Regions from separate parts of the Maricaulis sp. B-26 genome, predicted to be linked through region 2. Evidence: predicted binding sites of a transcription regulator. Region 2 holds the regulator's gene; the other holds the start of a gene.
The links. The regulator HrcA, encoded in region 2, represses chaperone genes, less so after heat shock. The targets are predictions, from matches to a motif close to GTTAGCANTCNNNNNNNNNGANTGCTAAC.

Region 1 (15,740 bases), on a different contig from region 2:
CGTCTGCGCTATCAAGCATTTCCCGGGACACGGACGCTCGCGCGGCGACAGCCATGATGGTTTCGTCGACATCTCCGAAACCTGGAGCGAGGCCGAACTGGACCCGTTCCGCCGTCTCATCGAGAGAAATTCCGCCCATCTCATCATGGGCGGGCATCTGATCAATCGCGAGCTCGATCCGAGCGGCGTCCCCGCGACCTTCTCGAAGGCCATTCTGGACGATCTCCTGCGCGACCGGCTCGGCTTTACCGGGGCGATCATGACCGACGATCTGGACATGGCCGCCATCCGCGAGAATTTCGATCAGCGCGAAGCCGTGCTCCGCGCCATCGAGGCCGGAAATGACATCATCATGATGTCAAATTCCGCCGCCCCCGACCCGGAGCTCCCGCAGCGCGTGACCGGCTGGGTCCGCGAGGCGATTGCCGGCGGCCGGTTGACGGAAGCGCGCATCGACGCCTCGGTCGCGCGGCTGGAAGCGCTGAAGGCGCGGGTGTGAGAAGGCGACAGTTTAACATGTGACCGGACATAAAATGGTGTGTGTCCCTGTTTTTCACGATTTTCTTCTGACAGCGCCGCTTCAAGGCAAGTTTAACCTGACAATGTCGTCTTAAAAATTACGCTCCCTATTACTATCGCAAAAAAACCACCCAAAATAAAAACCGATACTATAGTGACGAGATTTACAGCACTTGCAAAGATATGCTCAAATAATTTGTAATTATAATTTTTGGACTTACCAATGTTTGCATAATCAAATATTGAAATAATTATAAATGAAGTAACTAGAAAAATAAAAATTGATACAGCCAAGCTGGGAGCGATCCATTCATCGAGCACAGACTGCCCACCCCGGACAGCGAGAAAATACCAACCGACAGTGCCAAGGAGGAGAGCATACCGCACTACGCGCCCCGCAATTGCTTTACTCACCCCCATCCCCTTTTTCCAATCTAGTCCCCGGACTCGCTCACCTCTTCCGCAGCCCCTTCGCCGCGCAGATAGGTGCCGAGGAAGTCCACATACGCCTCTGACGCGGCGATGCGGTTGTCGCGGCGGCGGAAGCCGTGGCCTTCATCGGGGAAGAGCACGTATTCGACCGGCACGCCATTGGCCCGCACGGCGGCGACGAGCTCGTCGCTTTCCACCTGCAGGACCCGCGGATCGTTGGCGCCCTGGACGACGAGCATGGGGCGCTCGATGTTTTCGGCATGGAACAGCGGTGAGATGCGTTCATGGCGCTCGGCATCGGTGGCCGGATCGCCCATCTCGTCATAGAGCGCCTCGCGGAAGCTCTCCCACCAGGGCGGGATGGACTGCAGCGTGCGCACCCAGTTGGTGACGCCGAAAATATTGATGCCGACATCGAAGGCGTCCGGATGGAAGGTGAGGGCGGCCGCGGTCATATAGCCGCCATAGGAACCGCCGATCACGCCGACCTGGTCGCCATTGACCCAGTCCTGCTCGCGCAGCCAGTTGCCGGCGGAGACGATGTCCATCAGGTCTTCCTCGCCGTGCCGGCGGTCGTCCATGTGATAGAAGGTCTTGCCGTAGCCCGAGGAGCCGCGATTGTTCGCCGCGTAGACGGCATAGCCGTGATTGACCAGATGCTGGATGGTGGCGGAATAGCCGATCCGGCTCTGCCCGCCCGGACCGCCATGAACCCAGACGAGGGCGGGGACCGGATTGTCGGCGCTGGCGCCGTGCGGGCGGTAGAGAATGCCCGGGATTTCCAGCCCATCGAAGCTTTCGAAACGCACCACTTCGGCGTCCACCATCTCGTCTTCGGAAATGGCCGGGTTGAGCGCATTGGTCAGCTGGGCGTGATCCTGGGTCGCCAGATCGACCACATGCAGGTTTGAAGGCGAGGTGGCCGCATTGATCAGGAAGGCGATCTGCCCCTCATCGCGCGAGAAGCGGACCGAGCGCAAATCGCCGGCCGGCAGGTCGGGCAGGGTGACCGGCTCGCCGGTTCCGGTGTCGGTGATGGTCACGTCGGTGCGGGCATCGGCATTGACGCCCACGACGCGATAATCGCCGGAGGGCGAATAGCTGACATAGGAGACGTCCCAGTCGGCTTCGACGAGCGGCGCTTCCTCGCCGGTGACGAGATCGTAGGTCCAGGCCTGGTTGAACTCGCCATGCTCGTCGGTGGCGTAGACGAGGGCCTCGCTGTCCGGGGTGAAGGTGTAGACGCCATAGGCGATATTGCCCTCATGCTCCGTGATCAGCTGTGGCGCCGGATCGTCGGCGGCGAGGTCGACCAGGAGGATGTCGCTGTCGGCCGAGGTCCGGTTGCGCACCAGGGCGAGCCAGCGGCCGTCCGGACTGACATCGCCGATCTGCAGCGCATCCGTATTCTCGAACACGAAACCGCTCTCATAGCTCAGCGTGTCGTACTCGTAGATATCGAAGGCGCCCTGGTCGCGCTCATTCGTGGCGATCCAGATATCCTGTCCGTCCGGCGACCAGCCGATGAATCGCGCTTTCACATTATCGCCGGGGGTGAGGTCGGTGAGGCGTCCGTCGAGCTCGCGCACGAAGATGTGGTTGAGCTCGTCGCCGCCATTATCCGCGGTCACGAGGACGCGGTCGTCCTCGGGGAACCAGCTCACGGCATAGGTGGCATTGCTCTCCGACTGCGTCAGCGCCACACGGTCGCCGCTGGCCGGGTCCACCGCATAGGCGTTGAACACGCCGGTTTCGTCCGAGGAGATCAGGATATGTCCGGTCTCGGCCGAGAAGGCGTGCCCGCTGGACGCGGCCATGCCGAAGCTCGTCGTCATGTGGAAGGTGGCGGCGTCGTACTCGGCGACGCTTTCGGTGGCGGCGGCCTCGTTCGCCGCCTCGCCCGGAGACGCGTCTTCTGCGGGCTGGCAGGCCGCGAGCAGAATGGTGATGGCAGATGTTGCGAAAATGCGTGCCGGTATCATGACGGCCTCCCCCTGTGAGCGCTGCCGCAGCATAGCCGCAACCACAGGGCGGGTGGCAAGCAAAAGAAAAGGCCCGCTCCATCGGAGCGGGCCTTCGCTTGTACGGTCAGGTGACCGGCATGATTACATCATGCCGCCCCCGCAGACCGGCTTGCCGGTCTGCTCACCTTTCGATGATGGGCGGCTTCATGATGATTACATCATGCCGCCCATGCCACCCATTCCGCCCATGTCGGGCATGGCCGGGGCGCTGTCGTCCTTCGGGACGTCGGCGACGGCGGCTTCCGTTGTGATCAGCAGGGAGGCCACGGAGGCGGCGTCCTGCAGAGCCGTACGGACGACCTTGGCCGGGTCGATCACGCCGAAGGTGAGCATGTCGCCATACTCTTCGGTCTGCGCGTTGAAGCCGAAGGTGGCGGAGCTGTTTTCCAGCACCTTGCCGACGACGATCGAACCTTCGACGCCCGAATTCGTGGCGATCTGACGGATCGGGGACTGCAGGGCGCGAGCCACGATGGCGATGCCCTGGGTCTGGTCGGGATTGTCGCCTTCCAGACCGGCCAGCTTGGAGGAGGCCTTCAGCAGGGCGACGCCGCCGCCCGGAACGATGCCTTCTTCCACCGCGGCGCGGGTGGCGTTGAGGGCGTCGTCAACGCGGTCCTTCTTCTCTTTCACTTCGATCTCGGTGGCACCGCCGACCTTGATCACCGCAACGCCGCCGGCCAGCTTGGCCAGGCGTTCCTGCAGCTTCTCGCGGTCGTACTCGGAGGAGGTGTCCTCGATCTGGCGGCGGATCTGCGTCACGCGCGCCTCGATCTCTTCCTTGCCGCCGATGCCGTCGACGATCGTCGTGTCATCCTTGGTGATGGTGACGCGCTTGGCGGAGCCGAGCATGTCCAGGCTCACCGTTTCCAGCTTGATGCCGAGGTCTTCGGAGATGACCTGGCCGCCGGTCAGGATGGCGATGTCTTCCAGCATGGCCTTGCGGCGATCGCCGAAGCCCGGAGCCTTCACGGCCGCGATCTTCAGGCCGCCCCGCAGCTTGTTGACCACGAGGGTGGCCAGCGCTTCGCCTTCCACGTCTTCCGCGATGATGAGCAGCGGACGACCGGACTGCACGACCGATTCGAGGATCGGCAGCATCGGCTGGAGCGAGGTGAGCTTCTTCTCGAAGAGCAGGATGTAGGGCTCTTCCAGCTCGGCCTGCATCTTGTCGGCGTCGGTGATGAAGTAGGGCGACAGGTAGCCGCGATCGAACTGCATGCCTTCGACGACGTCGAGCTCGGTCTCGAGGGATTTGGCTTCCTCGACCGTGATCACGCCTTCATTGCCGACCTTGTCCATGGCCTTGGCGATCATGTCGCCGATTTCCTTCTCGCCATTGGCGGAGATGGTGCCGACCTGGGCGACTTCGTCCGAACCCTTGATCGGGGTGGAGATGGACTTGATGTCCTCGACCACCACCGCGACGGCCTTGTCGATGCCGCGCTTGAGGTCCATCGGGTTCATGCCGGCCGCAACCGACTTCATGCCTTCGCGGACGATGGACTGGGCCAGGACCGTGGCGGTCGTGGTGCCGTCGCCGGCGACGTCATTGGTCTTGGAGGCGACTTCGCGCAGCATTTGCGCGCCCATGTTCTCGAACTTGTCGGTCAGCTCGATTTCCTTGGCGACCGAAACGCCGTCCTTCGTGGTGCGCGGAGCGCCGAAGGATTTCTCGATCACCACATTGCGGCCCTTCGGACCCAGCGTGACCTTGACGGCGTTGGCGAGCGTGTCGACACCGCGCAGCATGCGCTCGCGGGCGTCGGAGGAGAAAAGTACGTCTTTGGCAGACATGTCTCTGTATCCGTTTTCTAGAGTGTCGTTTCAGGGGGAGGGCGGCTGATTAAGCGCCCATCACGCCGAGGATGTCGGACTCTTTCATGATCAGGAGTTCTTCACCGTTCAGGGTGACTTCGGTTCCCGACCATTTGCCGAACAGGATGCGGTCGCCGGCCTTGACGTCCAGCGGACGCACGGAGCCGTCTTCCTTGATCGCGCCGCCGCCGACGGCGACGACTTCGCCTTCCTGCGGCTTCTCTTTGGCCGTATCCGGGATGATGATCCCGCCCTTGGTCGTGGACTCTTCTTCGACGCGCTTCACAAGCACGCGGTCGTGCAGGGGACGAAAGGTCATCTTTGTCTTTCTCCAACAAGAGGACTGTGGTTCCGACAGCGACCGGGGTGCGTTAGCACTCACCCCAGCCGACTGCTAACAGCGGGCAGATAGGCGGTGACCGCAGGGGCGTCAAGAGGTGGCAAATGGGAATCTTCGGCCCAGGTGCAGTAAGGCGGAAAGCCTTGTTCCGACAAGGCGCTGCCAAGCCGCTGGCAAGGGCCGGTCATTTGCCGTTCATACGGGTCCGGCTATCGGGCATCTGGAAAGACTGTCATATTCGGCAGTATGATGTTCGATACACCACCAGCGGTAGCTAAAAGGTAGAACCCATGAAACTTCGCTTCGCAGTCATTCCCCTGACGGCCCTGGCCATGGTTGCCTGCACGACGACGGATCCGGTCACCGGCGAAACGCGTCCGAACTATACCGGCCGCGGCGTCCTGATCGGCGCAGCCGCCGGTGCCGCGCTGGGCTATATGACCAATACGTCCGACAGCGAGGAAGGCCGGACCAACGCCCTCATCGGCGCGGGTATCGGCGCGCTCGCGGGCGGCGCCATCGGCAATTACATGGACCGCCAGGAAGCCGCCATGCGCGAGGCGCTGAGCGATACCGGCGTCGGCGTTCGCCGCGAAGGAAACGATCTTCGCCTGATCATGCCGGGCGATGTGACCTTCGACACCAATTCGGCCAGCATCAAGGGCGAGTACTACGCCATCCTCAACGATGTCTCGGTGGTGCTGAACCGCTATCCGGCGACCTATGTCGACGTCATCGGTCATGCCGACTCGACCGGCGCTGCCGACTACAATCAGCGCCTGTCCGAGCAGCGCGCCTCTTCGGTCGGCTCCTATCTCATCGCCCAGGGCGTACTGCGCGACCGCTTCTACATCGCCGGCATGGGCGAACGCTCGCCGATCGCCGACAATTCGACGGCCTATGGCCGCCAGCAGAACCGCCGCGTTGAAATCCTGATCCGCCCGCACGTGGCTTGACCGGGACTGTCTGAAACTGAATCTGGAAGCGGCCCGCCTTGTGCGGGCCGTTTTTGGTTGGGGCGGGTGGAATTGTGACGGGTGGGATTGGCGCGGCAAGCTCACCTGTTCCTGTTTCTTGCGCATACCGGGGCTCTCGCGCCTCGCGCAGACGTACCCATACATCTCATGCCAGCCAGCAGGCCGCACGGGGCCAGCGCCGTCAAGGCCGCCTTCGGCGTCGCACAGCGGGCATGCGCCTTGACGGCGCTGGACCCGTGCGGCGGAATCTCGGCAAGAGATGAATGGGGAAGTGGGCGCGGCGGACGCGCCTAACTTCTCACACACACACTCTCTCTCCGTATCCCTTATTCCTTCGCCTCTCTCCACACACCCCGTCATCCCTCGGTGAGCGCGCAGCGGTCATTCGGGGGACTTCACCTATCCTGTCAGCGTGAGTGACGAGATCTCCCGGACAAGCCGGGGGATGGCGGTGGTCGGGAGGATGCGGGGATTGGAGCGAGGGGGCGAGCGCCATAAGGCGGGAAGAATGTCCGCGTTAGATTCGTCTGCCCCTTTTGCTCGCTCGCCGCAGAATTCCCCCGCTCGGTGCGAGATCTGCCCGGTGCTATTTCTCCCCATGGCGTTCCGGCCGATCGAGAAGGTCCATGACCCGGGTGGAAAGCGGTTTTTCGTCGAGCGCCTTTTCCAATCTCGCGATCGTTGCGATCGCATCGCCGGCTTCCGCGTTCAGCTCGGTTGCGGCCTTGTTGAGGGCATCGAAGAGTCGTTCCATTTCCTGCGCCAATGCTTCGCCCTTCTCTGTCAAAGCCAGCACGCGTCGTCGGCCATCGTGTTCGTCGGGACGCGAGGCGATCAGGCCGGCCTGTTCGAGGCCCGTGCGGATAACGCTGACGGAGACGTGGGAAACGCGCAGGCGGTCGGCGATATCCGTAACCGACATGGGTGTCCCGTCCAGGAGGCAGTTGAACACGGGAAACCAGCGCTGTTCGAAGGCGACACCGAACTTGTCATATAAAGACTTGGCGTCGCGATCCATGCGATCGCTCAGGCGCCGTAATCGGCCGCCCAAGGCGGCCGCACCTTGCGCCTGCACGGCATCGATCGCGGGATTTTCTGAAGGGGTATCAGTGTGGCTTGACATATCCGTAATCAGTTACATAAATAATTGGACTGTGTCCAAGATGAAAGTGAAATCAGCGTATGTCGATCCCGCTCATATCCCGCCGTGACGCTCTAACCCTCGGTGTCGCAACGGCCTCGTCCCTGGCGATCTCCGGCTGCATGGGAGGGCGTTCCCGCGCGTCCGCTCTGGCGGCTCACGCTTCCAATCTTGCCACAGCCGATGATTTCAGCGGAGCCGTCCTGCTCGCACGAAACGGCACCATCGAGTTCGAGGGAGCCTATGGTCTGGCGGACCGGCGGACAGGGCAGCCAAACACCACGTCGACCAAATTCAGCCTGGCGTCGCTGTCCAAGATGTTCACAGCGGTCTGCATACTGCAGCTGGTCGAGGCCGGCGCCATTTCACTCCAGGATACGATAGGCAACTATCTGCCCGACTATCCGAACCGCACGGCATCGACCCGCGTAACGGTCGAACACCTTCTCATGCACACGTCGGGGATCGGCAATTACTGGGAAGGGCTGGACGCCCTGGAAGGCGAAAGGCCGGACACGCATCGCGACTATCTTTCCTTGTTCGCGGACATTCCCCTCGAGCATGAGCCGGGGTCTGCCTTTTCCTATTCGAATGGTGGATACATCGTCCTGGGCTTGATCATCGAGGCCGTGACCGGCAGCAGCTATTACGATCACGTGCGAAGCGCGGTCTTCGACAGGGCCCGGATGAACGACACCGGCTTTCCGCGGCTTGACGAGACTGTCCCCGATCGAGCGATCGGCTATATGAGGTCGCTCGAACATCCGGGCGAATGGGAGGATTGCACCGAACGCTGGGAGCAACGCGGGAGTGCCGCGGGCGGCGCCATGTCGACCCTCGCCGACCTGCACCGTTTCGTCGTGGCGCTCAATAATCACCGCCTGCTGGGCCCTGAAATGACAGCGGTCTTTTTGCAAGGGCGCAGCGAGACACCGATCGGCAATTACGGTTATGGGGTGATCGAGCAAACGCTCAATGGTCAACGTGTTCTGGGCCATTCCGGTGGGCATTACGGCGTTGCCGTCGAATTGATGATCTTCCCGGATCAAGACACCACCTTCATCGTGCTCACCAACGGCGATGTCGACGGCTATTGGGGTGTCGAGATGTTTGCCCATGAACTCATCGTCGGGCCGACGGACGAGACGCGTAGTTATGCTTTCACTCAGGACCTCATCGCAGCAACCGTGTCGATGGGCCATGAAGCCGGGTTGGCGATGTTCCGTCGCGATGAAACGGCCCGCGAACCGCGACGAGGCGTCATCGAACTTGCCGCTTTCAAATACATCCACCGCGGACAGAGCGATGCGGGCCTCAACCTCTTGCGCCTCAATCGGGCGATCAGCCCGGATTCAGATGACGCAATCTTCAGCCTGGCGCAGGGGCTGCGCGTAACCGGCCGCGAGGTCGAAGCGCTGGACATGTACCGGGCCTATATCGAACGGGTTCCGGACAGCACAGAGGCACAAGCCTTTATCGACCAGCTCAACGGGGACGCTCCTTAGGGAAATACGGGAGCCCGTTCGGCGATATCCCTCATGCGGTCGGGAGTCCTTCAGGACAAGCCGGGGCATGACGGTGTTCGAGGGGATGCGGGAAACGGGAGAGGGCAGGGGGAAACCGGAAGCCTCTCCCGCGGCAATCCCCGCTTATCCTCCGAGGCTGCGCACTTGCTATACTCCCCGGGCTCTTTGACATCCGCAAATCCGCCCGGGCCGGCGAAACCACAGGCCCGAACCGCTGTCTGAGCGCCGCGTGGTAGTCGTTGTAGTAGCAGTCGACGTGCACGTCCCGACGACTACCACCCGCATTCCTGCGCCCCGCTTTATTTTATGAGCGCTATTGGGATTCAACGGGTTACGTCAATTTTATTCAAACTGGTTTACCTTCGTTAACTAAACGACAACCGCGTGCGACACAGCTTAACCTTCAAGCCCGCGTAGCGATTCGGTTGTCCCTGGCACCGGCTTGCTTGCTCAAACGCCACAGCCGAGGTCCGACATGCCCCGCGCGTCCGACATTCTCATTCTCCTGACCTACCTCATGGTCGCCGCCGTTGCCGCGATCGGGTTCGAGTATTTCGGTCTGATGCCGTCGCTGTCCGCCTGGATGATGGGCGCGATCGTCTTCGTCGTCGCCGGCATGGCGCATCTCTCCGCCGCCCGCGGCCAGGAACGCCGCTATTTCGAGGCGGAGATACACAATCTCAAGGCTGCCAATCTGGAGCTGGCCGAGGAATTCGAGGCCGCCCAGGCGCGGCTCGACCAGATTGCCGACGAGCTGCGCGCCGAGGCGATCGAGCGCGACAATGCGCTCGCCCATGAGATGCGCGTGCTGGAAGACATGATCCACAATGCCGGCGATGCCTCGTCCTACACCACGGGCAGCGGCTCGGGGTCCCAGATCAATGCGGATATCGATACGGTCCGCGAGGCGCTGAAGAATAATCGCGTCGATCTCTACCTGCAGCCCATCGTGACGCTGCCGCAGCGGCGCATCGCCTATTACGAGAGCTATACCCGCCTGCGCGACACGACGGGCCGCGTGCTCACGCCGACCGCTTTCATCGCCGCTGCCGAGCAGGCCGGCCTGATGCCGGAAGTCGACAAGCTCCTTCTGTTCCGCTGCGTGCAGATCGTACGCCGCCTGACCGGTCAGGACCGCCGCGTGGGGATTTTCTGCAATATTTCCCTGCACGCACTTTCCGACGAGACCTTCTTCCCGGAATTCCTCGACTTCGTGCGCGAGAACAAGGACCTCGCCGGTTCGCTGATCTTCGAGATCTCGCAGCGCGCCTTCGAGGAACGCGATGCCGTCGCGGCCCGCAACATGGCCCGCATGGCCGATTTCGGCTTCCGCTTCTCCATCGACCAGATCCATCATGTGGACCTGGATCTGAGCGAGATGGAGCGCGCCGGGGTCCGCTTTGCGAAGCTGGGCGGCCGCCGCCTGCTTGACGCGATCGAGAATTACGAGCCGATCGCCGGCTACGAGCCGGGGGCCATCGCCACCGAGGACATGGCCGGTCTGTTCGCCCGCCATGGCATCGAGCTCATCGTCGACAAGGTCGAGGACGAATCCACCGTGGTCGAAGTGCTGGAACTGGACGTCGCCTACGGCCAGGGTCACTTGTTCGGCGAGCCGCGCCCGGTACGCGACGACGTGCTGGACACGGCGACCGAGAGCAATGTGGTGCGTCTGGCCAGCTGATGGCCGATTGACCCGGGCCGCCGGCCCTGCTTCAAGCGCGGCATGATGAAAGCCGCGACACTCGGACAATTACGCGACCGTTACGACGCCCTCTACTGTGATGTATGGGGCGTCATTCGCGATGGCCGGGCGCTTTTGCCCGAAGCCGTCGAGGCGCTGCGCGAATTCCGCCGGTCGGGCGGTGCGGTCTGCCTGGTTTCCAATTCCCCCCGCCGCAGCGCCAGCCTCGCCTCCATGCTGAGGAAGATGGGCCTGCCGGACGATGCGGTGGACACGATGGTGACCTCGGGCGATGCGATCCATGCCGAACTGCTCGCCCGGACGCCGGGCCGGGCTTTGCGGATCGGACCGGAAGAGGATGGCGGGCTCTATGACGGGCTCGAGATCGAGTTTACCGATGTCGGTCAGGCCGATTTCATCGCCTGTACCGGACCCGACGATTACTGGAATGGCCGCCCCGAAGACTATGAAGCGGTTCTCCGGGAGGCGCAGGCGCGCGGGCTCGACCTGGTCTGCGCCAATCCGGATATCGTCGTGCAGGCGGGCGACCGGCTGATCTTCTGCGCCGGCGCGATCGCGCGACATTACGAGGCGATGGGCGGGAAATCCGTCGTCGCAGGCAAACCCCACAGGCCGATCTACGACCTGGCGCGCGTGGCGCTCGAACATGCCGGTCATGTTCCGGAGACGAAGCGGATCCTGGCGATCGGCGACGGCCCGGAGACGGATCTGGCCGGGGCCAATCGCATCGGCGTCGATGCCTTTTTCGTGGCAGGCGGAATCCTGTTCGGACACATGGAGGGCGACAGCCCCGATTCCGAAGCTGTCGCCCGTGCCCTTGTGCAATACGGTGTTTCGGCCCGCTGGTATGCGGCGAAACTGGTCTGGTCCGACCGCTAGTCGAACAGCGAGTCGATCGAGGACTGGTCGAGATCGGACGCCTCTTCGCCGCCTTCGGCGAACAGGGCATCGATATCGTCCTGACTGGTCTCCGGACCGCCGATCGCAGGACCATTGAGAAGGTTCTTCTCGGCGCGTTCGCGCTCGGCCTTCTCCTCCTCGGTCTCGAACGTGTCGGCATCGCGCACGCCCATCACTTCGGCGAAGCGGGCAACGCGGCTTTCGACGTGACGCAGGCTGTTCACCACTTTCGACACGCGCTGTCCGGACAGGTCCTGGAAGCTGCACGCCTCGATGATGGTCATCATCCGCGCCTCGATATTGGCCCGGTACTCGTCATAGTCCGTGGCTTCCTCGCACAGAACCGCTTCCGCTTCGCTCATGATGGTCTCGGTCGCGCGTTCGGTATCACCGACCACGGCTTCGAGCTCGGCACCGGCAGAGGGAATACGTTCCGTCTTGATGTCGTTCGGCCGCAGGGCGGCGATCTCGTCGCGGGTCTTCGAGATGTAGTCCGCGATATAGTTGAATTCCTGACAGATCGACTGATCGAGAGAGCTGAAGAACAGCTTCATCGTGTCGGTCAGCTGGTGCGCCAGCTTCAGGACTTCCATGATCTGCGCATCTTCCAGATCGCTCGCCTTGAGGTGGGCGAGGGAGCTGCGAACCTGCGCGGCAACATTGGCGGCGGGCATGGGGCCCTCCTTCCTTCCAAAACTCAAAAAACGAAGTGAGCGGTTCGGGACCTAGAAGTCGCCGAGAACAGCCGCCATCTTCGATTTTAGCGTGCCGGCGTTGAAGGGCTTCACGATGTAATTGTTTACACCGGCTTTTTTCGCGGCGACCACGTTTTCGGTCTTGGATTCGGCCGTGACCATGATGAAGGGTGTGCCCTTCATGCTTTCATCGCCGCGAACCTTCTGAAGAAGTTCGTAGCCCGTCATCGGCTCCATGTTCCAGTCAGAGATGACCAGACCATACTTGTTCTCTTGCATTTTCGCGTAGGCTTCCTGCCCGTCGGCAGCTTCATCCACGTTTTCGAAGCCAATCTGCTTGAGCAGGTTGCGAATGATGCGGATCATGGTCTTGTAATCGTCCACAACCAGGATCGGCATAGTCATTTCGACAGCCATGCGTAGTCTCCATCCACTCGGCGCGTTTACACAAGGACAGCTTGTTTCGCTGTCTTCAGTGAGGACCCTAGACATTCGCGGATAAAAATCGGTTAAAGCGCATACAAGGAAGGAGTCGCTCATGTCGGAAGTGCGCGCCATCGCTATTGATGATCTGGAAATTGGCCAATCCGCGGAAGCGGTTAGGGTCGTAACGGAAGAAGACCTGGAGCTGTTTGCCAAGGTTTCCGGGGACTATAACCCCGTCCATATGGACGAGGATTTCGCCCGGGCGACCCCCTTTCGGGGCCGTATCGCCCATGGCGCGCTCGTCGCCTCCTTCATTTCCGGCGTGCTGGGCAATCAGCTTCCGGGACCGGGCGCGATCTTTCTCGGTCTCAATCTGCGCTTCTTCCGCCCGACCCGCATCGGTGACGAGGTCACGACCCGCGTGACCGTGAAATCGGTCGATCTGAAATCGCGCAAGGCGATCATGGACTGCCTCTGCACGATCGGCGGCGAGGTAGCGATGGAGGCGGAAGCCGAAGTCATGGTCCGCAAGCGCCGCCGCAAGTCGACGGACGGCTGATCCGGCATGCAGATCCTGCGCGGTTACAACGGCATTCCCGACACGGCGCGTGGCGCCGTGATCGCGCTGGGCAATTTCGACGGTGTCCATGCGGGGCACCGCCATGTGGTGGGCCTTGCCGGCGCGCTGGCGGAGGAGGTCGGTGCGCCGCTCGGCGTGGCGCTTTTCGATCCGCATCCGCGTCGCTTCTTCGCGCCCGGAGCCCCGGCCTTCCGTCTGATGAGCGCGCGCCGCCGCAACGCCACGCTGGAAGCGCTCGGCGTGTCGCAGCTTCATGTCATTCCTTTCGATGCCACGCTCTCGCGCATGACGCCGGAGGAATTCGTGGCCGACGTTCTCGACCGCGGGCTTGGCGTGCGCGGCGTGGTGACCGGTGCGGATTTCCGCTTCGGCAATGGACGCGCCGGTTCGACCGGCGACCTGGAGCGCCTGTGCGCCGAGCGCGGCATTGCCACGCGCTTTGCCGAGCTGCAGGGGAACGGGGCGGACAAGGTATCCTCGACGCGCATTCGCAAGGCCATCCATGATGGCGATATGGGGGCCGCTGCGGAGCTCCTCGGCGCGCCCTGGTCGGTCGAGGGGCCGGTCGGGCACGGAGCCCGGCGCGGGCGCACGATCGGGTTTCCGACCGCCAATCTGACCCTGGGCGATTATGCCCGCCCGCCCTACGGCGTTTATGCGGTTATGGTCGGTCTGGACGGGGAGGCCCCGGCACGACCGGGTGTCGCCAATTTCGGCAAGCGTCCGACCGTCGACGGCGAGACCGAGCTGCTCGAGGTTCACCTGTTCGATTTCGAGGGCGATCTCTATGGCCGCGAAATGGAAGTCGCCTTCCATGATCACCTCCGGCCGGAGCGAAAGTTCGACGGGCTCGACGCCCTCAAGGCGCAGATCGATGCCGATGCGGAGACCGCGCGCCGCGTGCTGAGCCGCCTCTCTGGACCGGACTCATAGCCTCTGATACACGCCTGTACATGGTCCGTTCCCACGAGTTCATACGCCACGCGGCCTTGATTTCCGCGCATCGTCCGGTGCGAATTACCGGCCCGGGCCGCCAGGGATAATCATCCAGGCGGTTCCGGGACATGTCCTGCCTTGAACTTTTCGACGACCCAGACCGCAAGGACCCGATCCGATGACGGACACGCCTGCCAAGACCGGTACCGAGACCGGCTCGCGCGACTATCGCCAGACCCTCTTTCTTCCGACGACCGACTTCCCGATGCGCGCCGGCCTGCCCAAGCGCGAGCCTGAATGGCTCGAGCGCTGGGCCAGGCTGGACCTCTACAAACAGCTCCGCGAACAGTCCAAGGGACGCGAGCGCTGGGTGCTGCATGACGGCCCGCCCTACGCCAACGGGCACATCCATATCGGCACTGGCCAGAACAAGATTCTCAAGGATATCGTCGTCCGCTCCCATCAGATGCTGGGTTTCGACGCACCCTACCGTCCGGGCTGGGATTGCCACGGCCTGCCGATCGAGTGGAAGGTCGAACAGAATTTCCGTGCCAAGGGGCGCAACAAGGACGATATCGCCAAGAAGGAATTCCGCACCGAGTGCCGCAATTACGCCGCCGAATGGGTGGGCGTGCAGAGCACGGAATTCCAGCGTCTCGGCGTCATGGGCGAGTGGGACGATCCCTATCTGACCATGTCCTACGACGCGGAAGCCGCCATCGTGCGCGAATTCCTGAAATTCGTGGAGCAGGGCCTGGTCTATTGCGGATCGGCGCCGGTCATGTGGTCGCCGGTCGAACAGACCGCCCTCGCCGAAGCCGAGGTCGAATACCAGGACAAGGTGTCCACCACCATCCATGTCCGCTTCCCGATCCGCGGGCTGCGCAAGGATGGCAGCGCCATTCCGGAAAGCTGCGTCGGGGCCCAGGTCGTGATCTGGACGACTACGCCCTGGACCATCCCGGGCAATCGCGCGATCTGCTATTCGCCGGAGATTTCCTACGGCCTCTACAAGGTCATAGCGGTCGAGGAGACGGACTTCGAACCCTGGGTCATGCCCGGCGACACGCTCGTCGTGGCCGATGCCTTGTGGGACGAGACGGCCAAGGCGGCGAAGATCGCGTCCGCCGACCGCCTCCAGACCGTCGACCCGACTGGTTTCGTCTGTTCCCACCCCTTCGCGGAGCTGGACAAGTTCTGGGACTATCCCGTGCCGCTTCTGGCCGGCGACCACGTCACCGACGAGGCGGGTACGGGCTTCGTGCATACCGCACCCAGCCATGGTGCCGAGGACTATGCCGCCTGGATGGAATATCCAGAATGGCATGACCGCGATCAGCCGGTGCCGCAAATGGTCGGACGGGACGGCGCCTATTTCGATCACATCCCGGTTTTCGCCGGGCTGCACATCCTGCGTCTGGACGGCAAGAAGCAGGGCCAGGACGGCCCGGCCAACAAGGCCGTGATGGACAGGCTGGTCGAGTGCGGCAAGCTGATCGCCCGCGGGCGGCTGGAGCACTCCTATCCGCACTCCTGGCGGTCCAAGGCCCCGGTCATCTTCCGCAACACGCCGCAATGGTTCGTCGCCATCGACCGGCCGATGAAGTCGGGCGGAACGCTGCGCGAGAAGGCCTTGCAGGCAATCTCGGAAACCGAGTGGACGCCGAAACAGTCCGAGAACCGTATCCGCTCCATGGTCGAGCAGCGCCCGGACTGGCTGG
Region 2 (15,740 bases):
GGCCGACGATCGAGAAAATAGGTTGCGCACCACCTGCAACCTGGACTTGAACGTCGACATGACGGGCTTCTGCACCCTCGAAGGCGACCGAGGAAGTCCTTGCAGCCATGGTATTTCCCTTCTTCGTACCGGGATTTTGAATCACCGGACCGGTGCATGAACTGCGTGTTCCGCACGCCTGGTCCTTGAATGACACCAGTCAGCGTGCTGATTTTTGACGCCGACTAACCGTCTGTGGCGACACAGTTTTCCACAACTCGCAGAGCTGCTGGATCAAAACGGGAACGAAGATTGAACAAAAATGCGTGCACGTCAAGCGTGCAACCGCGCATTCATCGCGAAATCAGGATCGGGACGCCAGCTTTCCCGCGACGCAATCCCAGAAGAGGGCGCAAGTATCGACACCGGAAAAGCGCTTGAGTTCCTGCACGCCGGTCGGAGATGTGACGTTGATTTCGGTCAGCTTTCCGCCAATCACATCGATTCCGACGAGCACCAGGCCCCGCTCTTTCAGGAGCGGTCCGATCGCGTCGCAGATCCGCCGGTCATGCGCATCGAGGCCGGACGCCTCGGCGCGTCCGCCGACATGCATGTTGGACCGAGTCTCGCCCTTCTGGGGCACGCGGTTGATGGCACCGACCGGCTCGCCATCGATCAGGAGGACGCGCTTGTCGCCCTTTTCAACCTCGCGCAGGAAGGCCTGAGCGATGACCGGCTCGCGCGAGCTGGTCAGGAACATTTCCAGCAGGGAGGAGAAATTCCCGTCACCGGGCGTCATCCGGAAAACACCCGCGCCGCCATTGCCGTAAAGCGGCTTGATGATGAGGTCCTGGTGCTCGTCCCGGAACGCTGTCAGCGCGTCGATATCGCGCGTGATCAGAGTCGGCGGAATCAGCTCGGGAAAGATGAGCGGCAGAATTTTTTCCGGGCTGGAGCGGACCCAGAACGGGTCGTTGAGGACGAGGGTCTGCCCCTTCAGCTGCTCGAGCACGTGCGCCGCGGTCTGATAGGCCATGTCGAAGGGCGGGTCCTGGCGCATCAGCACGACATCGGCATCGCGGGCGAGATCGAGCAGGACCGGTTCGCCCAGTTCGGCATGTTCGCCCTGGACGCGCTTCACGCGAACCGGACGGGCGCGCGCTTCCACGCGGCCGGCATTCCAGGCCAGGTTTTCCGGCTGGTAGACCCACATTTCGGCACCGCGCGCCTGGGCCTCCTCCATCAAGGCGAACGTCGTGTCGCCATCGACATTCACCGTGTCCATCGGGTCCATCTGGACCGCTACGCGCATCGTCATCGGGAGGTCTCCGGGCCACCAAGCAGTTGCGGACCGGAGTTAGTCACTTCCTCCTCCGGATCAAGTCCGGGGACGGGCTCGCCCGCACAAGCCTCCGCGCGGCGCTCGCCACGTGCCGGAAGATCGCTCGGCACGCCGGCGACACGGACATAGGAGATCACCTCGGTCACGCCGTCGACGAGAGACGCGTGCGCGGAAGCGCGGTCGAGCTCGCCGCGATTGCGGGCCACGCCGAGCAGGTAGACGACCCCGTTGCGGGTTTCGACATTGAAATTGATGGACCGCACATTGCGGTCGGAGATCAGGCGCGTATTGATCCGCGCCGTGATTTCGGCGTCCCGCGTACGATCGCGGAAGCCGTCGCCGGGACCGACGCGCACCTCGTTGGCGACATTGCGCACCGCCACCGAGGACCAGGCGAGGCATTCGGCCATGCGGCGATCGTCCTCTCGCGGTACGACGCCGGTCAGAAGCGCGATCCCCTCAGTCACCTCGACATCGACTCCACCGAGCGCGAACCCTTCGCTGCGCAGCATGGCGGACTTGATGGCAACGGAGGCGTTCGTGTCATCGACCTGACGCCCGATCGACCGTTCCTCCTGGACAGTGGAACAGGCCGCAATCGCAGGCAGGATCACGGACAGGGCGCAGAGAGCGGAAATCGGGCGGGGCATGCAGGACTCCTGACGAATCGATGCCGCTCACACTACGCGATCTCGCCGGTTGCGCCACGCCCCGCTTGGCTTAAAGATAATCAAGGGAGGCGTCGGGAGGGACCCAGGCCGCGCGCTCGTGAACGGGCCAGCGGCCGGGCACGACAAGGATCAGATCGTAGCGCGGAAACAGGCTCGAGAAAGCCCGGTTGCGGGCCTTCCAGAGCATGGCAGCCCGCTCGATCCGCCGGCGCTGTCGCGTCCCGATGGACGCACGCGCCGTTTCGGCATCGCCGCGCGCCTTCACTTCCACGAAGACGAGATACTCTCCCTTGCGGGCCACGAGATCGATTTCCCCGGCAGCGGTGCGCGCCCGATGATCGAGCAGGCGATAGCCTTTCAGCACCAGCCAGACCATGGCCAGGCGCTCCGCCCAGCGGCCGCGCGCCTCGGCCCGGCGGCGGCGAACGCTCATCCCGCGCCATCCTTCAGCGCCAGCGCGCGGGCATAGACGTCTCGCCGTGCCCAGCCGGACGCTTCCGCGACGCGGCTGGCCGCGTCCTTTACGCGCATGTCCTCGAGCGCGGCCCGGAGCGCCGCATCGATCCGTGCCTCGTCCCAGTCGTCCGCGGGCGGCGGGCCGATCACCACAACCACCTCGCCGCGCGGCGGACCGGCTTCGGCATAGTGCGCGGCGAGCGTATCCAGCGTGCCGCGCCGCGCCTCCTCGTGCATCTTAGTAAGCTCGCGGCAGACTGCGGCCGGTCGGGGGCCAAAGAGCTTCGCCATGCTGGCCAGGGAGGCGGGCAGACGCGAGGCGCCCTCATAGATCACCAGACTGCCCGGAACGTGACGATAGGTTTCCAGCCAGGCCTCGCGTGGTCCGGCCTTGGGCGGCGGGAAACCGGCGAAGGTAAAGCAGTCGGTCGGCAGACCTGCGATCGTCAGCGCGGTCAGGACTGCCGAAGCTCCCGGAATCGCGACCACGTCGATGCCGGCCTCGATCGCCGCACGGGCCAGCTTGTAACCCGGGTCCGATACCAGCGGCGTGCCCGCATCGCTGACCAGGGCAATCCGCGCACCGCCCTCCAGCGCCTCGATGATACGGGGACGGACCTTCTCGCCATTATGATCGTGATAGGCCTGCAACTTCGCGCGGATATCGTAGGCGTCGAGCAGGCGCCGTGTGACCCGCGTATCCTCGGCCAGCACCGTATCGGCAGCGCCGAGCACGTCGAGGGCCCGCAAAGTGATGTCGCGCAGATTGCCGATCGGCGTCGCCACAAGATAAAGACCCGGCCCGAGCGCTTGCCCCTTCCGCCCCTGGCGGATAGCTTCGGCCTGAATTTCGCTGGGTGTTTCGGTCATGCTTGCAGTCTTTGTTTCACGCGTTTCGTCGGTTCTCGCCAACCTGACACAAAAATCCGCCGCGCGCGTCCTCGCCGTCATCGGTGCGGCCAGCCTTGCGGCCTGCGCCAGCCAGCCAACGCCCCAGCCGCGGCCCGAGCCCGTCGCCCCGCCACCCGTGGTGGAGCCGGTGGTCGAGCCGAAGCCGGATCCGGTGGAAGAGCCCGAACGCACCGGACTGATCCCGCCGCACATGGAAGACCGCGACATTGCCCGCGTCGCCGTCTTGCTGCCCTTCTCCAGCGACAGCGCCGCCGCGCGCGGCGAGGCCCTGCGCATGCTGCGCGCCGCGGAGATGGCGCTCTTCGACCGCGCCGGCGGCAACCTGCTGATGATCCCCAAGGATACGCAGGGCACGCCAGACGGCGCCCGCTCGGCTGCCCAGGCGGCCGTCGAGGACGGGGCGGACATCATCATCGGACCGCTGTTCGGACCCGCCGTACGGGCCGCTGGCGACGTCGCGCGCTCGAACGATATCCCGATGATCGCGTTTACGACCGATACGACGACGGCCGGCGACGGCGTCTACCTGCTCAGCTTCCCGCCACGCATCGAGGTCGAGCGGATTGTCGAATATGCGGCGTCGCAGGGCATTGAGCGATATGCCTATCTCGGCCCGCAGGACCGCTACGGCATGGCCGTCTATTCCGCGCTGCAGGACAATACCGCACGCCACGGCGGCTTCGTCGCGGCGGAATCCTTCTACACCGGCGATGTGGAAGCCATGTCGCGTGCCTCGGCCCGCCTTGCGGAAGGCGTGTTCGAACCGCTCACCCCGGAAGACGCCGACGAGTTGCGTCAGCAGGAATGGGCTCCCGATCCGGAAGCGCCCTTCCAGGCCGTCATCCTGCCCGAAGGGGGCACCAAGCTGCGCGCGCTCGGTCCGCTGCTGATCAGCCAGGCCGTCGACCCGCTGGTCGTGCGCTTCCTCGGCACCGGCCTCTGGAACGACCCGGACTTGTTGCGCGAGCCCGCCCTGCGGGGCGGCTGGTTTGCCGGTCCGGACCTGACCGCCCGCGAAGCCTTCGAAACCGGCTTCGAGGAGACCTATGGCAGCGAGCCGTCCCGCATCGCCAGCCTGGCCTATGATGCCATGGCCCTGGCCGCGCATCTGGAAGGCGGAGAAGCCGGCTTTTCGCGCGATGCGATCGAGAACGAGCAGGGCTTCTTCGGCGCGGATGGTCTCTTCCGTTTCGATGAAACCGGCATGATCGAACGTGGCCTCGCCATCTACGAAATGCGCTCGCGCGGCTTCTTCGAGATCGAGCCGGCGCCGACGAGTTTCGAGGCGGACGTGTTCGACACCGACCCGTACGATACCGATCCCTACGGTACGGCTCCGACGACACGCTCGCCCTTCGGAACCGCGCCGTCGGGAACCGCCCTGCAGGACTAGGCGCTAGCCGGCGTCAGGTACAAGCCGCCCCGATGCCCCGTCGGCCAGCAAGCGGCCCGCCGGGGTGAGCCGGATGCGCGTGCCGGCGGTTTCCATCAGACCCATCTCCGTCATCTCGGCAAGCCCCGCTGCGTCGACGCTCAGACCCGTCGCCCGCTCCAGCCGGGCGGGATCGAGCCCTTCGGCGAGGCGCAGTCCCATGAGGATCCGTTCGGCGGCCTCGTCTGCCGCGCTCAGCGTCTCCGTTTCGTCCACGCCCCAGCCCTTTTCGGACACCGTGCGTATGTAATCCGCCGGACGCCGGGCAGCCGCCGTCGCGATACGCCCGCCCGTCCGATGCGTTCCGAGCCGGCCATGAGCGCCGGGTCCGGCCCCGATCCAGTCGCCGCCCGCCCAGTAGATGCGGTTGTGCACCGACTGGTCTGCGGCCGAGCGGGCATGATTGGAAATCTCGTAGCCCTCAAAACCTGCACCCGCGCAGATCTCGTTGGTCAGCTCGTAGAGATCGGCCGCGAAGTCCGGCGGCGCGGCCAGCCTTTCGCCGCGCTCCGTGCGTTTGCCGAACGCGGTATTGCTTTCGATGGTGAGCTGATAGGGCGAGATGTGCCCGGCGCCCGTCGCGAGCGCCTTGCGCAGCTCCCCCGCCCAGGCATCCGCGTCCTGGCCGGCGCGCGCATAGATGAGATCGAGCGAGACCCGGGGAAAATGCGTCAGTGCCGCGGCGATCGAGCGTTCGGCCCCGGCAGCGTCGTGATCGCGGCCGAGGGCGACCAGCGCAGCATCGTCGAAACTCTGCACACCCAGCGAGAGCCGGTTGATCCCGGCCGAGGCCATGCCGGCAAAACCGCCGGCATCATTGGGGTTGGCTTCCAGGCCGATTTCCACGTCCGGCGCGAAGCCCCAGAGCCGCTCGGCCGTACCGATAACCGCCTCGAGCTGGGCAGGTGTCATCAGGGAGGGGGTGCCGCCGCCGAAATGCAGGCTGGCGAGGGGGCGCGGTCCGGTCCGTTCGCGCCAGCCGGCGAGATCGTCGAGTATGGCGGAGAGCAAGGCCCCCTGGTCGCCCTTGGGCCGGTAGACGTTGAAATCGCAATAGGGGCAGATGCGGGCACAATAGGGCCAGTGGACGTAAAGCCCCAGCGCGTCGCCCTGCTCGCCCCCTCCGGCGGGATCAGCCATCGGGAAACTCCGCCGCGATCAACGCCGCCAGGGCGCGGCCGCGATGGCTCATCGACTGTTTCTCTTCGCGGCTCATCTCGGCAAAGACGCGCTCATGGCCGTGCGGCCGGAAGACGGGATCATAGCCGAAACCGCCCTCGCCACGCGGCGGCCAGACGATCTCGCCGGCCACTTCGCCCTGGTAGTGACTGACGCGTCCGTCCGGCCGCGCGAGGGCAATGGCGCAGATGAAACGGGCGGTGCGGTCCGCATTGCCACTATTCCTCAGCCCGCTTTCCACCTTTTCCATGGCCCGGGAGAAGTCGCGCGGCTCGCCGGCCCAACGGGCTGAATGGACGCCGGGGTCGCCGTCCAGCGCATCGACCGCGAGGCCACTGTCATCGGCCAGACAGACCAGTCCCGTCGCGAGGCAGGCCGCGCGAGCCTTCAATTCCGCATTGCCGCGAAAGCTGGTCTCGGTCTCTTCCGGCTCGGGCAGATCAAGATCGGCAGCACTCTTCAGCGCGATCCCTCGCGGCTCCAGAAGTGCACGCAACTCGTTGATTTTGCCTGTATTGTGACTGGCCAACACCCAGGTCTCGGTATGCGTCATGGGTCCGGATTCGACCTCCTATTTATCGCCTTTCAAAAAATTCATATCGAAAAACGATATTTTTTGCTTGCGTCCCGCCAATGATGGGTTTATCGATAAACAACAAGGACGGGAAACACTGTCCGAGTAACACGAAAGACAACGGTAGTTGGTCACATTCAACACGAAGGAAACAGGAAAATGGTCAGGTCCGACAATTCGAGCATGCGTATGATGGGTTCCATTGCCATCAATCTCGTACTGCTCATTTCCGTCGCAGCCGGAACGTTTTATGCCATTGCACCGGTTGCCGCATGATGGCGAAATACGGTTGAGGCCCGAAGGACGGCGATAACGTCCACGGGCCTCAGTCGAAATGGCCTACGTCGTTCTTGGAAGGGGCAGGCATGAAAACACTCGGCCGCGGATCGCTCGCATCCATCATAAAGATCGTCCTGGACGGCGTCTGGTATCTCAGCTGGGCACTGCTGGCGATTGCCGCCTTCGTCCTGCTGGCAACAGCGGCGACCCTCATCATGGATTTCCTGGGCTATTCGCCCGGAATCGTGTCCGAATTGCTGTCCTCGGTGAGGGATTACGGCTGGATCTTCCCGATCTTCGTTGCAGAGATCGTCGCCGTCATGGTGGTCATAGACCGTCTGCGCCGCATCTTTTCGACGCTCATCGCGGGTGACCCCTTCGTGCCGGAAAACGCCGGGCATCTCCGGGTTATCGCGCTGGCCATCGCCGCTTTCCAGATCCTGCGCCATGTAACCCAGGGCGCCGTGGCCATGCTGCTGACCATGATGGACCGCCCGGTCATGGGCGGACTGGAGCTGACGGTCACTGCCAATATCGATCTCGGCGCCTGGTTCGCGGTGGCTGCGCTTCTGGTGCTTGCGGAAGTTTTCCGCGAAGGTGCACGCATGCGCCAAGAACAAAAACTGACGATTTAGGGAGGCGCCAATCATGCCCATTCGCGTCACCCTCGACCGTATGCTCCTGGAGCGCCGCATGTCGCTGACCGAACTCTGCGACCGTGTCGGCATCACCATGGCCAACCTGTCCATCCTCAAGACAGGCAAGGCCAAGGCCGTACGCTTCTCCACCCTTGAAGCGCTCTGCCGCGAACTCGGTTGCCAGCCCGGCGACCTGCTGAGTTTCGATGATGAGGAGGACGATGCCCGCGACGCAGCCGAATAGGCGCGAACGGGTCAAACAGCCCGCCCGAACCCGGCCTTCCGGGGAAATGGGTGGGACAGACGGCGGGGGCGGGCCTGCACGGTAGCCCCTTCCAAGAGTGTCCGAGCGGGCCGATTTCAGCCCCCCAGCGCGCTCCCGCCGTCTGTCTTTCTTCTCCGGCCAGAAAGCCGGAACACCACTGGCCTCAGCGCTTCAGCGCCGCCAGCTGCTTCTCACACAGATCAGCAACACCGGCCTTGGCAAGTGCGAACAGCTCGTCGAAGGCCGTTTCCGGGATCGGACGGTCTTCCGCTGTCGCCTGGATTTCGACGATACCGCCTTTATCCGTCAGAACAAAGTTCGCATCGGCCCCGGCGTCGCGGTCTTCCTCGTATTCCAGGTCGAGACGGGTTTCCCCCTCGATCACGCCGCAGGAAATCGCCGCCAGCTGGCCGTGCACCGGATCATTCTCCAGCAGACCCTCTTCCATGAGATAGGCGGTCGCCTGTTTCAGCGCGACCCAGGCGCCGGTGATCGCCGCCGTCCGGGTACCGCCATCCGCCTGAATGACGTCGCAATCGATGGTAATCTGGCGTTCGCCGAGCGCCTTCAGATCGATCACGGCGCGCAGGGAACGCCCGATCAGGCGCTGGATTTCCTGGGTCCGGCCGGACTGTTTGCCCGCCGCCGCCTCGCGCCGGCCCCGCGTGTGCGTGGCGCGCGGCAGCATGCCGTATTCCGCCGTCACCCAGCCTTTGCCCCCACCGCGCAGCCAGGGCGGGACGGAATTCTCGATGCTCGCCGTGCAGAGCACGTGCGTGCCCCCGAAGCGCGCCATGCAGGAGCCTTCCGCATAGACCGACACCCCGGCCTCCAGGCTGATTTCACGCATCGCGTCGCGGGCACGTCCATGGGGTCTCATCGGCGGTCTCCTGATTTATGGTCCCGCCGCGTCTAGCCCTCCTCGCCGCCCGCTTCAAGGAGAAGCGGCGGCGAAACGGAATTGAACCCTCGGCACGCTGCGACTAATTGATGGGACATGTCCGAACCCAGCTCCATCTCCGGCCTCGCCGCGCTCGACGAACGCATGCGCACGATTTTCCGGGAAATCGTGGAGACCTATCTGCGCTCCGGCGAACCGGTCGGCTCGCGAACCCTGTCGCAGACCGGCAATCTCACCCTCTCGCCCGCCTCGATCCGCAATACGATGGCAGACCTGGCCGCGATGGGCCTGCTGACCGCCCCGCATTCCAGCGCCGGGCGCATGCCGACACATGCGGGCTTGCGCCTTTTCGTCGACGGCCTGCTGCAGATCGGCGAGCTGAGCGCGGACGAGCGCAAGGCGATCGAGGGCCAGGTCGGCGCTTCGGGGCGATCGACCCGGGATCTGCTCAACGAGGCCTCCAATCTGCTCGGCGGTCTGTCGGGCGGGGCCGGCCTGGTGCTCTCGCCCAAGCGCGAGGCGCCCTTGCGCCATGTCGAATTCGTCCCGCTCTCCGCCTCCGAGGCGCTGGCGGTGCTGGTCTTCGAGGACGGTTCGGTCGAGAACCGGCTCATGCGCGCGCCCGAAGGGCTTCCGCCGGCGGCGCTTGTCGAAGCCGGCAACTACCTGTCCACTCGCCTCAAGGGCCGCAGCCTCGGAGAGGCGCGTTCGGGCATCGAACAGGAAATCGCCGAGCGCAAGTCCCAGCTCGACCGGGCGGCCGAGGAACTCGTCCAGCAGGGGCTGGCCGACTGGGCGGGCGGTCGCGGCGACGACCGGGCCCTGATCGTACGCGGCCAGGCCCGCCTGCTGGAAAGCGTCGAGGCGGCGAGCGACCTCGAGCGCATTCGCATGCTGTTCGAGGATCTCGAACGCAAGGAAGAGCTGATCACCCTGCTCGACAAGGCGCACGACGCCGACGGGGTCCGCCTCTTCATCGGCGCGGAAAACCCCCTTTTCAGCCTGTCGGGTTCAAGCGTGATCGTGGCTCCCTATATGAACTCGGAACAGGAAATCATCGGCGCGCTGGGTGTAATTGGCCCGACGCGTTTGAACTATGCGCGTGTTATTCCCCTGGTGGACTACACGGCCCGCGTGGTCGGCCAGATTCTGGACGGCACGCGATCGCGAGAGTGAGACGGAATGAACGAGACCGAAAACAACCCGCAGACCGAAGCTGAAACCGAAGCTCCGGAGGGCGCTGCCGACACCGGTTCGGCCGAAGGGGCCGAGGCGCATCCGGCAGGCGAGGTGACGCCAGAGGAAACCATCGCCCAGCTGAACGGCGAACTCGACTCCATGCGCGACAAGCTGCTGCGCGCCCTGGCCGAGGCCGAGAATACGCGCCGCCGCTCGGAAAAAGAGGTGAAGGACACTCGCGACTACGCCGTGTCTTCCTTCGCCAAGGACATGCTGGACGTGGCCGACAATCTCTCCCGCGCCGTCGCCGCCGTCGAACAGTCGGCGATCGACGAGGCCTCCGATGCGATCAAGAATCTCGTGGAGGGCGTGGCCATGACCGAAAAAGCGCTGCTCTCCAAGATGGAGCGTCACGGCGTGAAGAAGGTCGACCCGCAGCCCGGCGAAGCCTTCGACCCGCACCGCCACCAGGCCGTCGCCCAGATCCCGTCCGACCAGCCGGCCGGCAAGATCGCCTCGGTCATGCAGACCGGATACGTGATCGGCGACCGCACCCTGCGCGCTGCCATGGTCGCCGTCTCCGCCGGTTCGCCGAGCGGCGGTGGTGAAGCTGGCGGCAGCACGGGCGGCAATGTCGATGTGAAGGCCTGACGGAGACCGTTCAGGCGGCAAGCGCGTCAGCGCTGCCGCCTGATCCGTTTCACGTGGAGCCTCTAGTCCGGCGCGTGTTCTGCCACTCTCGACTGAAAGTAGGGGTTTTCGGGTTGCAGCGAGAGAGCACGCCGCATGCTTGCAAGCGCCGCACTTGAATCGCCCAGCGCCAGCTGCGCATCCGCCAGGGAATCCCACGCATTGGCGGAGGCCGGATACATGCGCGTATTCAGTTCGAAGAGGATGCGGGCTTCACCGGGTGTCTCATCGAGCGCGTCATAACCCAGTGCATTGATGACCCCTTCAGCACCCCCGAAGCCAAAACGCGTATCGGGATCGTTTCTTTCCCGCTCGAACAACGCCGCAAGCGCTTGCGCTGACTGATCGTTCGAGGCGTATAGAAGACTGGCGATGTGCGGACGCGGCGCCTCGCCGGAGATCAGGGCATTCATGACCATGTCACTGACGTGAATGGTCAACGCACGATTGGCGACCTGGTCCGTGCACGCCATCACGCCGATCCCGGATTGCGGGGCGTAACGGATATTGGCGCGCGCACCACCGCCCCTGTGACCCAGGGTCATTTCTCCGGCTGTTTCCTCGACAATGACGCCCAGGCCGTATCCATCCTGGATATAGCGGGGATCGAAAAGCAGTTCGGCGAGAAACTCGCGATCAGCGACATGGCCGGCATTGAGCGCCAGAAAGATACGCGTCATGTCTGCAGGTGTGGTCCGGTATTCACCCGCCGATGTGATCATGGGCACCGTTTTCGTGCCGTCGGCGATCTCTCCGTGAAATGTGCGCTCCGCGCGGGCCGGTCCGGTCAGATGACGCGCCACGAGTTCCGGCCAGCTGGCGTCCAGCTGCTGCTCGGCGATCATCTCCGCGACCGCATAACCGCTTTGCTGATAGCGCGAATGCGCCCCCGGCTCATAGTCCAGCGGCAGGTCGCGTACGACCTCGTAGATCGCCGCATTTCCCGCTTCGGGATCTTGCGAGATTTCGCGGAATTCATCGCGATTGACGATCATCGCGATGCCGCTGGTGTGATTGTACAATCTCCAGAGCGGGATATCGGTCCAGTCTTCCGGACTGGCCGCCAGCAAACGGCCCAACGGGGCTTCGAGATCGACCTGTCCCTCCTCAACGAGCGAAGCGAGCGTCAGTGCGGTCAGGGCCTTGGTGGCGGAGTAGAGTGTACACGCGCTGTCCGCGCCAACCTCGACATTGTCGAACGTGCCGAATCCTTCAGCCATGATGACGTCCGAGCCGGAAACGGCCGCAACCGCCAGTCCCGACACGCCATAGGCGCGCCGCATCGTATCGATCTCGGCTGCCAGGTCGGACGTCTGGCCGAGCGCAGGACTGGCGAGGAGGCCAAAACCGCACAGACCGGCGACAAGGTATCTGTTCATGTAAATCCCCATGATTATTCAAGCGCGGACAATATCGGGAGCCCAGAACCGGACAAATGAAGTCTTTTTCATTACGTCAAATCAGCAGGATACCGCCAACGCAGACAGATTTCTTAATTCGGTTTCATTGCGGCTGCATTACGAGCGGTTTCATGTTCGGCATTGCGCCCGATCCGGGCCGGTCACCGGGGGAGCGCCCTGATTCCGTCCGTGCGTTCACACCGTCTCACATCAGCGCCATACAGGCGCGAGCCCCCTCGCCTTCAGGCTCACCCTCCGCCATCATGCGCCCAGCAAGCGGAGAGGATATACGCATGGGATTGCCACCATGGGCCATGCAGGCGATGAATTTGCTGACTCAGGTCTTCATCCTGGCGCTCGGCCTGCTCGTTTTCGTCGGGCTGATCTTTTATCTCGCGGACATCTCCCAGACGAAGGATGCGGTGCGCCGCAACTACCCTCTGGTCGGGCGTTTCCGAAATCTCTTCACGAAGCTGGGCGAGTTCTTCCGGCAATATTTCTTTGCCATGGACCGGGAGGAATTGCCCTTCAACCGGGCCGAGCGCGAATGGGTCTACCGGTCGGCGCGCGATGAAGGCGATACCATCCCCTTCGGCTCGACCAAACCGCTCGACAAGGTCGGTACGCCGATCTTCGTCAATTGCCCCTTTCCCCTGCTCGACGACGATGCCGCCGCCACACGCCCCCTGACTGTCGGGCCGCATTGCCCTCAGCCCTATGAGGCACCGTCCTTTTTCAATATTTCCGGCATGAGCTATGGCGCCCTGTCCAAACCCGCGGTCCGCGCGCTTTCGCGAGGCGCGGCAAAGGCCGGCATCTGGATGAATACGGGCGAGGGCGGTCTGTCGCCCATGCATCTGGAAGGCGGCTGCGACATCGTCTTCCAGATCGGCACCGCGAAATACGGCGTGCGCGACGAGAACGGCGCACTCAGCGACGACCGGCTGCGCGACCTGGCCGCCATCGACAAGGTGCGCATGTTCGAGCTGAAGCTCTCCCAGGGCGCCAAGCCCGGCAAGGGAGGCATACTGCCGGCGGAGAAAGTCACCCGCGACATCGCGAGAATTCGCGGCATTCCCGTGGGCAAGGCCTCGATCTCGCCCAACCGGCATCCCGAATTCGACGATATCGGCGGCCTGCTCGACATGATCGGTCATATCCGCGAGGTCACGGGCAAGCCGGTCGGCTTCAAGGCCTGTATCGGCGCCTATGGCTGGATCGAGGAGCTGTGCGAGGAAATCACGCGGCGTGGACCGGAGAGCGCGCCGGACTTTTTCACGATCGACAGCGGCGATGGCGGCACCGGCGCCGCGCCGATGGCGCTGATGGACAATGTCGGCCTTCCGATCCGCGAAAGCCTGCCCATCGCCGTGGAGATTCTCGATCGCTACGGGCTGCGCGGCCGGGTCCGCATCGTCGCCTCCGGCAAGCTGCTGACGCCCGGCGCCGTTGCCTGGGCCCTGGCGACAGGTGCCGATTTCGTCCAGTGCGGCCGCGGCTTCATGTTCGCGCTGGGCTGCATCCAGGCGCTCAAATGCAATCGCAATACCTGTCCGACCGGAGTCACCACGCACAACAAGCGCCTGCAGAGGGGGCTGGTGGTGCGCGAGAAGTCGGACATGGTCGCGCGCTATGCCGAACGCGTACGCCGGCATGTCGAGATTATCGCCCATTCCTGCGGCGTTGCCGAACCGCGGCGCCTGCGGCGCAAGCATGTCCGCATCGTGCAGGCACACGGCCGCTCCATTCCGATGACAGCGATGGATTTCATGCCGCCGGATGAAAGCGAGCGGAACCGCGCTCCGGACTAGCCCTCGCAACAGCGAGGTGCCGGGCCGTCAGTCCGGTCGCGCAGCCAGGCCGGGTCCGCTATAGGGCCGGATGCAGACGGTCATCCAGCCGCTATTGTCGCCCAGGGCGTGATCCGCGTCATTGATCCGGAAGGAGAGTTTGCGCGCAGTCGTCGCAAATCCCGGCACGGCACGCTGCTGGGGCACGAGCCCTTGATCGTCGCGAACCAGGAGCACGCCGAAATCGAAGCGGGCATCGAACTTGTACCGGTTGTGCCGTGCGAGGCGTTCGCGGGCCTCCCCGATATGACCGCGCCAGTCGACCGCCTCATAATTGCGATCGTCCACCGTCCAGGTACCGACCACGCTTCGGACCTCGACCGGCGAACCGTCCAGATTCACGCTCTGCCAGCCGCGCTCGGCATCGATCTCGAGGCATTGCGCCTGCGCAGATGCGGAAAACGGACCCGCCACGCACAGCGCCAGGACCGCAGCCGACACAATACATTTCATGAAATACCCCTGGAGACTCGAACAAGGCTGAACAGGAAACGGCGCCGCCAGGCCGTAGCCGACGGCGCCGCGAAGCTACCCCAAGCGGGTCAAGTTGCAAGACAAAAGCCTGCCACCCGCCCGGGTGCGGCAGACCCTGTTAGACGATTAACAGCTCCGGAACTGGCCGTTCCGCCAATAGGTGCAGCCGTCACGCTGGTCGAAATAGTATTCACGGCCTGCTGCCCGGTCGTAATAGAGCTGGGAATGATTGTTGTTGCTCTGATTCCAGCGGCAACCTCCTTCATAGCGGCAACCGGCATAGGCCCCGGCCGCACCACCGACCACGCCGCCGATGATGGCGCCGGTCTCCGCATCGCCGGACCCGGTGTTGTTACCGATGATCGCACCGGCTGCGGCGCCCATGGCAGCACCTGTGGCAGCGCCCTGTGTGGTCGCGCTACAGGCGGCAATGCCGAGCGCGGCAAGCGAAACAAGCAGATAATTGCGGATCATGGCGTGGTCTCTCCCTTACCGGACACACCGTCGCGAACGGACGGCGGTCCTGCGAAAATCTCCTCGCCCCCGCACGTATGATGACTCCGCTCCCGCAAGGGAGCAAGGCAAAGGAATAACGCGCACCCCGGTGATCGGCTCCGTCTTCCGGTCAGGGCAGATTGACCCGCCTGAGCGTCAGATTGATGCGTCCGCCCCCGGGAAACACATCCTGCGGCAGGAGGGTGGAAGTATCCGGATAGATCCGGTCGACGCCGTGATAGCAGCGCCGCGCCGCGCCGCCGAGCACCACGACATCGCCCGAGGAGACGATCATCGACGCCGTCTTGCCGCCCCGTTGCGGTCCGCCGATGCGAAAACGCGCCCTGTCCCCCAGCGAGACCGAGATCACCGCCGCATCCGTGGCCGCCTCGTCGAGGTCGACATGCATGCCCATCCGGCTGTCCGGGCCGTACCAGTTGACGAGACAGGCTTCCGGCGGCTCGGGATAGGCGGCGAAAGCCTCCCACAGATCGAGCAGGGCCGGCGGCATGTCCGGCCAGGGCGTGCCGGTTTCCGGATGCGCCGGCTCGTATCGATAGCCTTTCGCCTTGTCTGTGACCCATCCCAACGGACCGAAATTGGTCATCATCACCGAGAGCGGCTTTCCCGTCCGCGGCATGGAAGGCCGCCAGAACGGGGCGGTCCGCGTGGCGGCAACGACAGAGTCGATCAGCCCCTGCTGGGCCGCCCGGTCGAAATAGCCGGGCAGGAGGCGAAAGCCGTCCGGCATGGAAAAGGCCTGTGTCATAACCCGGCAAGATGAGGTGCACCGCCGCCCGTTTCCACCCGTTTCAGGACACGGACGGACAGATTCAGCAGGCCCGGCTCCGCAATCCCGGGTTTTCCGCATATCATATGCGTATCGCCCATATGCAGGAGAGCTGAGAGAGGCCTTGCACTCCTCCGCCCCTCTCCCTAAATCGCCTACCAGACGCGGGGTTATTGCCCCGCCTGATTTGAACCACGCCGGTGTCGGCACACCGGCCCTATCAATGACGATCCC

Region 1: a site for HrcA is predicted at 5,164-5,192, ahead of groES (co-chaperone GroES). Genes of this name have one in related genera too.

What each region holds. Positions count from the first base shown of each region.
Region 1 covers NZ_JBSXNX010000018.1:102,834-118,573, forward strand. The annotation lists gene AC13HB_RS05515 (glycoside hydrolase family 3 protein) at 1-499, shown strand, start outside; gene AC13HB_RS05520 (hypothetical protein) at 592-933, opposite strand; gene AC13HB_RS05525 (S9 family peptidase) at 954-2,933, opposite strand; gene groL (chaperonin GroEL) at 3,129-4,772, opposite strand; gene groES (co-chaperone GroES) at 4,822-5,112, opposite strand; gene AC13HB_RS05540 (YiaD family glycine zipper/OmpA-like lipoprotein) at 5,424-6,089, shown strand; gene AC13HB_RS05545 (MarR family winged helix-turn-helix transcriptional regulator) at 6,697-7,128, opposite strand; gene AC13HB_RS05550 (serine hydrolase domain-containing protein) at 7,293-8,756, shown strand; gene AC13HB_RS05555 (EAL domain-containing protein) at 9,253-10,461, shown strand; gene AC13HB_RS05560 (TIGR01459 family HAD-type hydrolase) at 10,507-11,361, shown strand; gene AC13HB_RS05565 (protein phosphatase CheZ) at 11,358-12,056, opposite strand; gene AC13HB_RS05570 (response regulator) at 12,108-12,494, opposite strand; gene AC13HB_RS05575 (MaoC family dehydratase) at 12,616-13,062, shown strand; gene AC13HB_RS05580 (bifunctional riboflavin kinase/FAD synthetase) at 13,069-14,016, shown strand; gene ileS (isoleucine--tRNA ligase) at 14,198-15,740, shown strand, end outside.
Region 2 covers NZ_JBSXNX010000021.1:18,329-34,068, reverse strand. The annotation lists gene AC13HB_RS07950 (YifB family Mg chelatase-like AAA ATPase) at 1-109, opposite strand, end outside; gene gshB (glutathione synthase) at 344-1,297, opposite strand; gene AC13HB_RS07940 (BON domain-containing protein) at 1,294-1,971, opposite strand; gene AC13HB_RS07935 (YraN family protein) at 2,042-2,425, opposite strand; gene rsmI (16S rRNA (cytidine(1402)-2'-O)-methyltransferase) at 2,422-3,318, opposite strand; gene AC13HB_RS07925 (penicillin-binding protein activator) at 3,317-4,753, shown strand; gene hemW (radical SAM family heme chaperone HemW) at 4,757-5,932, opposite strand; gene rdgB (RdgB/HAM1 family non-canonical purine NTP pyrophosphatase) at 5,925-6,524, opposite strand; gene AC13HB_RS07910 (DUF2975 domain-containing protein) at 6,911-7,459, shown strand; gene AC13HB_RS07905 (helix-turn-helix domain-containing protein) at 7,473-7,706, shown strand; gene rph (ribonuclease PH) at 7,891-8,607, opposite strand; gene hrcA (heat-inducible transcriptional repressor HrcA) at 8,725-9,804, shown strand; gene grpE (nucleotide exchange factor GrpE) at 9,811-10,458, shown strand; gene AC13HB_RS07885 (serine hydrolase domain-containing protein) at 10,521-11,876, opposite strand; gene AC13HB_RS07880 (FMN-binding glutamate synthase family protein) at 12,191-13,708, shown strand; gene AC13HB_RS07875 (hypothetical protein) at 13,736-14,200, opposite strand; gene AC13HB_RS07870 (hypothetical protein) at 14,348-14,695, opposite strand; gene AC13HB_RS07865 (alpha-ketoglutarate-dependent dioxygenase AlkB) at 14,847-15,467, opposite strand.